3 regions of the Glutamicibacter sp. PAEs-4 genome follow, and region 3 is predicted to be linked to each of the others. Evidence: riboswitches for the same ligand, from Rfam matches in the RefSeq annotation. Region 3 holds a riboswitch; each other region holds the start of a gene.

Region 1 (3,410 bases), 860 kb from region 3:
CAGGCATCGACCGAACCGTTGACCAGCGCGGTGCGGCCATCGGCATGCTGCAGGTTCTGCAGCTTGATGTCATCTTCGCTCAGTCCCGCGGTGTCCAGAGCCTGGAGCAGGAAGAAGTAGGGATCGGTGCCCTTGGTGGCGGCCACGGTCTTGCCTGCCAGGTCTTCAACGGACTCGATCTTTGAATCCTTGTCCACTACCAGGGCTGCCCATTCCGGCTGGGAGTACAGGGCGACGGTCTTGATTGGTGCACCGTTGGAACGGTTCAGCAGCGCTGCGGAACCGGCGGTGGAACCGACATCAATAGCACCGGCGCGAAGCGCCTCATTGGCCTTGTTGGAACCTGCGGACTGGATCCACTCGACGTCAACGCCCTGTTCCTTGGCGGCCGCATCCAGCCATCCCTTTTCCTTGAGCACCAGGCTCAGCGGGTTGTACGTGGCAAAGTCGATGGACAAGGTCTGATCACCGGAGTCGGCCGTAGCGTTTTCGCCAGCGCAGCCGGTCAGGGCAACTGCGCCCATGAGCAAAGCGGCGGCGGACAGTGCGGTGCGGCGGGAGAAGCGGTTCAAGAGCATGGAGAATCCTAGAATTATGCGTGCAAGCGGATGGACGATAGGGCAAAGAGCAAGGATCGCCGAGGATCCAATGCGTTCCCTGGATTAATGGTTGGTTGGGTCGACGCCGAGCAGGCGCAGCAGGTGCAGGCGATCGGCAACGAACTTCTCGTCCGTGTGTCGGCGTGGTTTCCCGGCGGAGATCGCTAGGTCTTCGATGACACCAGCCGCGCCGTTCCCGGTGCTGCGTCCCAAGACGATAACGCGGTCAGCCAAGGTCAAAGCCTCGTCCACGTCATGGGTCACCATGAGTACCGTGGTGGGGAATGATGCGTGAATTGAGAGCAGCAAATCCTGCATCTTCAGGCGGGTCAGGACATCGAGTGCGCCGAAGGGCTCATCGAGAAGCAATACGCCCGGGCGGCGGGCCAGCGCGCGAGCCAGCGAAACACGCTGGGCCATGCCGCCGGAAATCTCCCGCGGGCGCAGGCTGGCTGCATGGCTCAGCCCGGTCAGCTCGATCAGCTCATCAATCAGCGCGTCGCCAGAGGCCTTCTCGGTTCCTGGGGCCAGACCCAGCGCAATGTTCTCGCGCACCGATCGCCACGGCAGCAGCCGTGGTTCCTGGAAAGCAACGGCGCATAGCTCGTTGATGCCGTTGACCTCGTGGGTGCCTGTGCGGATGTCACCGGTGGAGGGGTGGTCCAACCCGGAGACCGAACGCAGCAGCGTGGATTTTCCGCAGCCGCTGGCTCCTAGGATCGCGAGGACTTGGCCGGCTGGAATGTGCAAGTTGATGTCGGCCAGCACGGTGCGGCTTTCCTTCTTTGTGGAGAAGGTCCGCGACACGTTGCTGAATTGGACGTCCAGTGCGGTTGAGGTGGTTGACGTTGCCTCGGGCGCTGGAATGGTAAGAGCCATATCAATCTCCATCGGTCCTGGCGGTAGCACCGGCCTGCGGAGGTGGAGCTCCGAAGGTGGTTGCTGCGGCGTCAAAGAGCCAGATCTCTCGGCCGCTCGGGATGGTTACCCTTCTATTACAGCGAGTCGAACGATTTGGACGCAAATCTTGCGTAACATGAAAAAATCTTCGACAACTGCGTCACATTGCCCAGAAATTTCGTTATTTATTTTACCTAGGTCCGGTTCGATCGACTGCAAGCCAATCCGTGCAACTCATCTTCGATGGGACGGCGATTAGGCTGTGGGATTTGAGCATAGGCCCTTCCAAATCTGAGGCGAAATATGACTTCGCGGCTTGGAAGCGCCGGATTATTACCGTTACGAATGAATCACGACCCATCCAGAGCGGCTGAGAGATCTGGCTCCACGACGCCGCAGCAACCACCCGAAGAGCGGGACGGTGCTACTGCCAGGACCGATGGAAAGAATTGAGAACCCTTATGCCTATTGGCGAATCACCGAATGCCCCAGGGCTGGACTTCAACCAGCTCAGCGATCCTTCGCAAGCCAGCGCTCTGGAACTGGACGAGTTCGAGGAGCAGCTGCCCACCCGGCAGCTGCTGAAGATCACTCCCGGCCCCGGCGCGGATGAGCAGTACGACCGGCTGGCCGAAATCTTCCGCCCGGTCTTCGCCCAGATCGCCGCGACCGCCAAGGACCGCGACCTGAACCGCGTGCTTCCCTTCGAGCAGGTAGGCCTGCTGAACCGCGAGCGCTTCGGCGCGCTGCGCCTTCCCGTGGCCGACGGTGGCTACGGTGCGCGGCTGGTGGATGTCTTCCGCCTGCTCATCGAGCTCTCCGAGGCCGACTCCCATGTAGGCCAGCTGTGGCGCGCGCATATCGCTTTTGTCGAGAATGTGCTGGCACTGGAAGACGAGGCGCTGCGCAAGAAGTGGGTGGCCCGCATCGCCGCCGGGCAGATTGTCGGCAACGCCTACACCGAGCGCGGCGGCAACGCCCTGGGCACCTTGAATACGAAGGCCAGCTTCGTGGACGGGCGCTGGGTAGTCGACGGCGAGAAGTACTACTGCACCGGCACCATCTTTGCCGACTGGACCACTGTTGCGGTGGCCCACCCTGAGCTTGCCGGACGCCAGATCGCGGTGGTGTCCACTCAGCGCAGCGGCGTCAAGATCCTCGATGACTGGGACGGATTCGGCCAGGGCCTGACCGGAACCGGCACCACCGAATTCCATCAGGTCCCGGTGGACTGCTTCATGCCGCAGCAGCGCAATGACTCCGAAGCGGCGATCTTCCAGCTGGTGCTCATGTCCGTGCAGGCAGGCATCGCCCGCGCCGCGCTGAACGACCTGCGCAGCGCGGTGCAGGCACGCACCCGCATCTTCACCACCGGAACCGGGGTGCCGGTATACCAGGAACCCCAGGTCCTGCAGCTGGTGGGCGAGGTGTCCGCGGAGTCCTTCGCCGCTGACTCGGTGGTGATCGGCGCGGTGCTCGAAGTCGAGGCGGCCCTGGGCGATCCGGGACTGAACGACGAGGAACGCTACGCGGTCTGCGAGCTGGCAGCCAACCGTGCGCAAACCGTGGTGCAGCCGCTGGCCATCGGCGTAACGAGCAAGCTCTTCGACGGGCTGGGGGCCTCGTCCACCAGAAGCGGCTGCAACCTTGACCGGCACTGGCGCAATGCGCGCACCATCGCCACGCACAACCCGGCGATCTACAAGGCGCGCATCGTCGGGGACTACGAGATCAACGGAGTCCAGCCGCAGCGGCTGTCCGTCACCGGCGAAGATTCGACCCAGCGGGCCTGAGCGCCCGCGACGCAAAGCAGATACTTTCCATGAACATCGACCTAATGGGGGCAAAGACATGAGCGAGAACAAGCGCGAGATCCTATTCAACGCATTCGACATGAACTGCGTGGTGCAC
Region 2 (3,410 bases), 1.5 Mb from region 3:
CCTTCCGTGACATCGGCTTCGACATGCGACGTCCGGGCAAGGACACGATGCTCGGGGCGGGGCTGTTCCTGGCCATGGGCGTGGGGACGCTGGGCGTCTATGCTGCCGGACGGGCACTGGGCGTCACCACAGCACTGTCAGCAGCCAATCTCGGTGATTATTGGTGGAGCGTCCCCGTGCTGCTGCTGTCGGCTGTACGCCATGCAGTGCTCGAAGAAGTGCTGATGCTCGGCTTCCTGTTCACCTATGCCAAGAAGCTGAAGCTGGGACTGTGGAGCACCATTATCGGTTCTGCAGTGCTCCGCGGCAGCTACCACCTCTACCAGGGCGTGGGGCCGATGATCGGCAATATGCTCATGGGCATCGTCTTCGGCTGGGTGTACCAGAAGTACGGCCGGGTGATGCCGCTGGTCATCGCCCACTTCCTGCTCGATGCTATCGGCTTCGTCGGCTACGCGCTGATTGGGCCTGCCATCGGAATCGGCCAGTAGTGCCCGAAGGCCTGCGCCAGCGACTGAAACGCCATTAACGAAAAAGGTAGGTGGGGACGCCATTGTCCCCGCCTACCTGCGTTCGTTTCCGAGTTTCCTACAGCACCACGGTGCCGGACTCGGTTTCAAAGGTTACCGACATGATGCCCGGAGTGCCATTCGGCGCTTCATATTGCATGGTGACGGCGCCCAAATTGACGTTCTGCGGCTGGCCCAGCCAATCCAGCACCCGATCGCGTGAGCCGGCGATGGAGATCTGGCTGATCTCGCCGACAGGCTCCAGCGCCTTGGACGGATGCAACGGCTCGGAGCCTTCATCCCAGGAAATCAGGTACGGGACCTGCGGATCAGCGATCAGGCCCTTGATGCCGATTTGCTGCCAGGTAAGTTCGCGGCCATCCGGGAACTTGCGGTTCCCCGGCACGGACTTGCGGCCCAAGCGGTCTTCGGCACTGGATAGATCCTCCACGGAGACGCACCATCCCATCCATCCGCCGCCGAGCTCCGAGCGGGCGCGCACGGCCTGACCGAAGGGAGCCTTGTCGCTGGCCGGGTGGTTCAGGACTTCAACCACTTCCAGGTACTGGCCATGCTTGAGCGGGAAGATGACATTGCGTGTTCCGAATCGTGGATGCACGCCGCCCTTGACGAATTCCAGTCCCAGGGACTCGGAGATTCTTTCAGCGGTTGGCAGCAGCCCGTCCGGGCCGCATGCATAACTTACGTGATCTAGCCTCATCATGTGCCCATCATGGCAACATGTGATGCGAGTCTCTACTTAGGCTCCCCTAAGTGCGCTGATGTTATCGAATACTCTGCGGAAAATCTGCGGAATTCGCGAAATATGACCGATTGAGTCCAATCCTGGTCCACTGCGTTGCAAAGATCTTCGGTTTTCGGGCAAACTGATAGCAGGTCATGAGTTCCAGTAACAAGCCCCGGCTTACTGGGCGGCAACCCTCCAACCGCGGTGGGGTGCCCCGGGTGAAGACCTGGCCCTTGAATGCACAAGGCATCAAGGACAAGCGCGGGTTACCCCCTGGAAGTCGTTTCGATACGGTGCTTCCTGTCGGTGTCTTTTCAGCGGCGTACCCCCATAGTCATGGAACGCTATTTGGAGGAAACCATGAGCAACAACTGGTCATTTGAAACCCGTCAGATCCATTCCGGCCAGACCCCGGATCCGACGACCGGAGCGCGAGCTCTCCCGATTTTCCAAACCACTTCCTTTGTCTTCCCGAGCGCCGAGGGTGCCGCTGCCCGTTTCGCGTTGCAGGAACTGGAACCGATCTACACCCGTATCGGCAACCCGACCACCGACGCCGTGGAAACCCGCATCGCTGATCTGGAAGGCGGCGTTGGCGCGCTGCTGCTGTCCTCGGGACAGGCCGCCACCACCTTCGCCATCCTGAACCTGGCCGAAGCCGGCGACCATCTGGTAGCCAGCCCGAGCCTGTACGGCGGAACCCAGAACCTGCTCAAGCACACGCTCAAGCGCTTGGGCATCGAAGTCAGCTTCGTCTCCGACCCGGACAACCTGGACGAATGGCGTGCCGCGGTGTGCCCGAACACCAAGGCCTTCTTCGGCGAAAGCATCTCCAATCCTCGGCAGGACGTGCTGGATATCGAGGGCATCTCGGAGATCGCCCACGAAGCCGGCGTGCCGCTGCTGGTGGACAACACCCTGGCCACGCCATACCTGATCCGCCCCATCGAGTGGGGCGCCGATATCGTGATCCATTCGGCCACCAAGTTCCTTGGCGGCCACGGCAATGCCATCGCCGGGGTCATCGTGGACTCGGGCAACTTCGACTTCGCCAAGGACGCCGAACGCTTCCCGGGATTCAACACCCCGGACGAGTCTTACAACGGCCTGGTCTTCGCCCGCGACCTGGGCATCAACGGCATCCTCGGCGCGAATCTGGCCTACATCCTCAAGGCACGCGTGCAGCTGCTGCGCGATCTGGGTTCATCAGTGGCGCCGTTCAATGCGTTCTTGATCGCCCAAGGCCTGGAAACCCTGTCGCTGCGCATTGAGCGCCACGGCCAGAACGCAGTGGAAGTTGCCAACTGGCTCGAAGACCGCGAGGAAGTGCAGAAGGTCGCCTACGCCGGCCTGCAGTCCTCTCCGTGGCATGAGCGCGCGCAGAAGTACAGCGATCACGGCGCTGGCTCGATCATCGCCTTCGAGCTGGAGGGCGGCGCGGAAGCCGGACAGGCATTCGTGGACGCACTGGTCTTGCACTCCAACGTCGCGAACATCGGCGACGTGCGCTCGCTGGTCATCCATCCGGCCTCCACCACCCACGCCCAGCTCTCCGAAGCGGAGCAGATTGCCGCCGGTGTGAGCCCGGGACTGGTGCGGCTGAGCGTCGGGCTGGAAAATATCAAGGACATCCTGGCCGATCTTGAGCTGGGCTTCGAAGCTGTTGCGGCCCTTGAAAACAAGGAATTGCAGGAAACCCTCTAGGCATGCCATCCATTGTGACTACTGAAGATACTCTGCGCGCCGAAGAGCTCGCTGGCGGACAAGACGGCATTTTGCGCCGTAGTTCCGTGGGGGAGTACCACTTTGAATTCGGTGGATACCTTCCCGACGTGGTGCTGGCCTACGAGACGTGGGGGAAGCTAGCAGCTGATGGCTCCAACGCTGTGCTAGTGATGCATGCACTCACCGGTGACGCCCACGTCGCGCAAGGCGATTCGCACAGCGCCGGCTGGTGGGAAGGCTTCGTTGGCCCAGGCGCCACGGTTGACACCAATGAGTACTTCGTCGTGTCCATCAACATGGTGGGTGGTTGCAATGGATCCACCGGCCCCTCGTCCTTGGACGAGCAGGGCCTGCCTTACGGCTCCAGATTCCCTTTCGTCACCATCAAGGACTCGGTGCGCCTCGAGGCGCGGCTGGCCAAGCAGCTG
Region 3 (3,410 bases):
CGACATTCCTGCATGGCTGGCAAGCACCGACATCAAGTTCGGCTGGCCGGGCCTGGATGGCAAGATCCTGAACGCCGAAGGCGAAGCGGTCACCTCCACCGTCTACAACTTCCAGTGGCTGTCTTCCCCGGGCACCCTGCTGCTGATCACCGGCCTGATCGTGGCCCTGGTCTACTCGTTGAATGACGGCAATGGCGAATACAAGATGACCTTCGCCGAGGGTGCTGCCGAAATCGGCAAGACCATCTACAACATGCGCTTCGCGGCACTGACCATCCTGTCGGTCCTCGGCCTGGCCTACGTGATGAACCTGTCCGGCCAGACCATCACCATCGGCACCTGGCTGGCGGGAACCGGCGCGTTCTTCGCCTTCCTCTCGCCAATCCTGGGCTGGATCGGCACCGCAGTGACCGGCTCGGACACCTCGGCCAACGCGCTGTTCGCTAAGCTGCAGCAGACCGCTGGCGTCAATGCCGGCATCGATCCGAGCCTGCTGGTTGCCGCCAACACCTCCGGCGGCGTGGTCGGCAAGCTGATCTCCCCGCAGAACCTGGCCATCGCCGCCACCTCGGTGAAGATGGAAGGCCAGGAATCGGTGATCCTGAAGAAGGTCGCCGGTTGGTCCGTAGGCATGCTGCTGGTGCTGTGCTGCTTGGTTTACCTGCAGTCCACCCCGGTGCTGTCCTGGATGCTGCCATAGTCTTGACCGGCTAAAATAGATCCGATGTCAATGAACCCAGCTCCGCGTGCGTACCAGATCGTTCTCCAGGCAATTGAAGAAGATCTGCGCACAGAGAAGCTATCCGTAGGCGACCAGCTTCCCGGCGAGCGTGCGCTCGCGGAGCGGCATGGGATTTCGCGGGCTTCGGTCCGCGATGCCATCCGCATCCTTGATGTGATGGGCATTATTAAGACGTCTACCGGCTCCGGGCCCAACTCCGGAGCGGTGATCATCTCCAACCCTTCGGCCGGCATTTCGCAGGCCTTGCGGCTGCACTTGGCGGCCAAGGGCATCAACGTCCGCGAGATCGTCGAGTCGCGCATTCTGCTGGAAACCTGGGCCGCGCAAATGAATCCCCGCGACCCGGTCTACGCCCAGCAGGTGATCGACCGCACCGCGGTGCTGATCATGCGCATGGACGACCCGCAGCTTTCCCGCGAGTCCTTCCACCGCATCGATGCCGAGTTCCATGTGCTCCTGGCCTCCATGGCCGGCAACGCCGTGGTGGAATCGATGATGGAATCGCTGCGCAACTCGATCAGCGACTACGTCTCCGACTCAGTGCCCAGCGACGAGGCCTGGCAGCCGGTGGTGCGCGTGCTGCGCCGCCAGCACAAGGCCATCCACCACGCCTTTGCGACGAATCAGCGCGAACGGGCAGCCCAGCTGCTCGAAGAGCACATTAACTGGTTCTACTCGCAGACGCGGTAGGGATAAGCAAGAGTTCAGCATGCGCATGGCGCCCCGGATAACGGTTCGGAATTTTTCCGATCCGGCCCCGGGGCGCCATTGCCGCATCTGCTAGCTGGCGATGCTCACCGCAGTGGTCACCGGTACCGGGTTGGCGAACAGATCCAGTACCGGGCAGTGGGCATCCACTGCCTGGCGCAGTTCTTCATAGCGTTCGGCCGATTCGGGGCCGGTGATCTGGATGTCCAGTTCCACCGACGAGAAGCCCGGGCGGATGGACTTGTCAATGCCGAAGAGGCCACGGACATCGAGGTGGCCGTTGGCCTGGATCTTCACCTCGTCCACCTGGATGCCGAGGTTTTGCGCGTACAAGCGGTAGACCACAACCTGGCAGGAGATCAGCGCGCCGAGCGCATATTCCACCGGGCTTGCCGCGACATCATTGCCACCCAGGGCAGCTGGTTCGTCGACCTGGAAAGTGTGCTTCCCGGAGACAACGTTGCTGGCTACCGAATCGAAACCCTCGCCCTCGACGGTAAAGGTCAATTTGGCGCTTTGCGGGGCCGCCGAGATGCGTTCGCCCCAGCCCTTGCCTGCTTCCTGCAGGCGCTGTGCGCGGTCTTCGGATACGGTCAGGGTAGATGCTGCATTAGACATGAGGAGTTAATCCCCTTTCTGGCGCAAGGGGCGCCATCGCTTACGCACCTTGGCGTTCAAGATGCGTCGAATCTTCACCTGGGGCACCCCGCACAATGACGCAGGAGGGTTGCCATCCACTCAGCCAGGGCTCAAAGAGCGGAACTCGTGATTCTGTGGTTCTTTTCTATCGGTTGCGGTGCCAGCGCGTAAAGGGCAGGGGTAACTTTTCGTCATCGGGCAACTTGTCTGGCTGCTCGCTAAGATGGGATCGAGCTCTCGGGCGCCCACTGCACGAACAATGAACGGCGAGTATGGAATTCCAGCTGACACTTTCTGCGGCCCAGACCTTGGTGACCGAATCCGAATACAATCTGGGCCAGTTCCTGTGCGATTCGGGAAAAGTGGAGATCGTCCACCGGGACATGAAGCCGGGATATTCCCGCATTTCCGCAATGGTGCTGCGCGAATCGGTGATGGCCGAGCTGCAAATCAACCGCGGCAATATCAGTTTCACCAGCTTCTGCAGCAAGCATCCGGGCGTTCAATCCTGCGAGGATGTCGCCGCCTTGCTCATTGAAGTCACTACCGAAGAGGACCAGGGCTTCTTCGTCTCCGACTCCGGGGTGGACCCTTTCGCATGGAAACGCAATAGCAAGCCGCAGTGGGAGCGGACCCTTGACCGCCTGCTTCCGGTAATTTCTGATGAGCCGCCGATCGCCGAGGAGCCGCTGGGGTTGATCCTGAAAGTGGTCAGCGAACCCCGCTACGGCGGCGAGGACGCGCTGACCTTGCAGGCGCGGCCGGCCCGCCGGGGCACCAAGAGCCCCTGGGTCCAGACCGGAGTCAGCTGGCGCAATGTCGCCTTCGATGCGCGCTTCTCCAAGAAGCAGCGCCGAGCGGTCATTGAATTGGACCGGCTGCGCGAACACGTAGAACAGAATACCTACCGGCATTCGTGGGATCCCAAGGACTGGATCTCGCTGATGGATCTGCCGGGCCAGGACTTGATGGACGCCTTCGAGGCCCTGCGCGAAGCCGGAGTGCAGATCGTCAACGGGGGATCCGCTGCCAAACTCCCGGTGGAGTTCAGCGAGCAACCGGCCATGGCCCACGTGGATGTGCGACGCACTGAGCAGGGCCTGCGCATGGAAGGCAAGCTGCGCGGGCCGGGTGCAGAGCGCCACCACCTCCTGCCGATCGGCACGCCGCCGACCCTGCTGGCCTACGCCTCCAGCCCTTTGCCGAAAGCCAAGGAACTCGGCTTGGCGCAGTTCGCTGAACCGGTCACGAAGGAACTGGCGGCATTCATCGACTCCGGTGCGCACATCGTTCCGGATGGAGCCATCGAGCTTTTCGAGAC

Evidence for each region. A riboswitch is a leader RNA that binds a small molecule or an ion and turns the genes downstream of it on or off. The one in region 3 is predicted to bind S-adenosylmethionine.
Region 1: linked by a shared signal. The riboswitch ahead of ACR9WD_RS01325 (acyl-CoA dehydrogenase family protein) and the one ahead of ACR9WD_RS13730 (OsmC family protein) in region 3 are both predicted to bind S-adenosylmethionine.
Region 2: linked by a shared signal. The riboswitch ahead of ACR9WD_RS04425 (bifunctional o-acetylhomoserine/o-acetylserine sulfhydrylase) and the one ahead of ACR9WD_RS13730 (OsmC family protein) in region 3 are both predicted to bind S-adenosylmethionine.

What each region holds. Positions count from the first base shown of each region.
Region 1 is NZ_CP195017.1:264,737-268,146, forward strand. It holds gene ACR9WD_RS01315 (aliphatic sulfonate ABC transporter substrate-binding protein) at 1-578, opposite strand, end outside; gene ACR9WD_RS01320 (ABC transporter ATP-binding protein) at 663-1,478, opposite strand; SAM riboswitch class I at 1,484-1,586, opposite strand; SAM riboswitch class I at 1,854-1,945, shown strand; gene ACR9WD_RS01325 (acyl-CoA dehydrogenase family protein) at 1,961-3,292, shown strand; gene ACR9WD_RS01330 (LLM class flavin-dependent oxidoreductase) at 3,351-3,410, shown strand, end outside.
Region 2 is NZ_CP195017.1:945,185-948,594, forward strand. It holds gene ACR9WD_RS04415 (CPBP family intramembrane glutamic endopeptidase) at 1-491, shown strand, start outside; gene ACR9WD_RS04420 (VOC family protein) at 589-1,233, opposite strand; SAM riboswitch class IV at 1,406-1,525, shown strand; gene ACR9WD_RS04425 (bifunctional o-acetylhomoserine/o-acetylserine sulfhydrylase) at 1,618-2,961, shown strand; gene metX (homoserine O-acetyltransferase MetX) at 2,964-3,410, shown strand, end outside.
Region 3 is NZ_CP195017.1:2,910,222-2,913,631, reverse strand. It holds gene ACR9WD_RS13740 (L-lactate permease) at 1-700, shown strand, start outside; gene ACR9WD_RS13735 (FadR/GntR family transcriptional regulator) at 731-1,432, shown strand; gene ACR9WD_RS13730 (OsmC family protein) at 1,523-2,068, opposite strand; SAM riboswitch class IV at 2,100-2,221, opposite strand; gene ACR9WD_RS13725 (DEAD/DEAH box helicase) at 2,362-3,410, shown strand, end outside.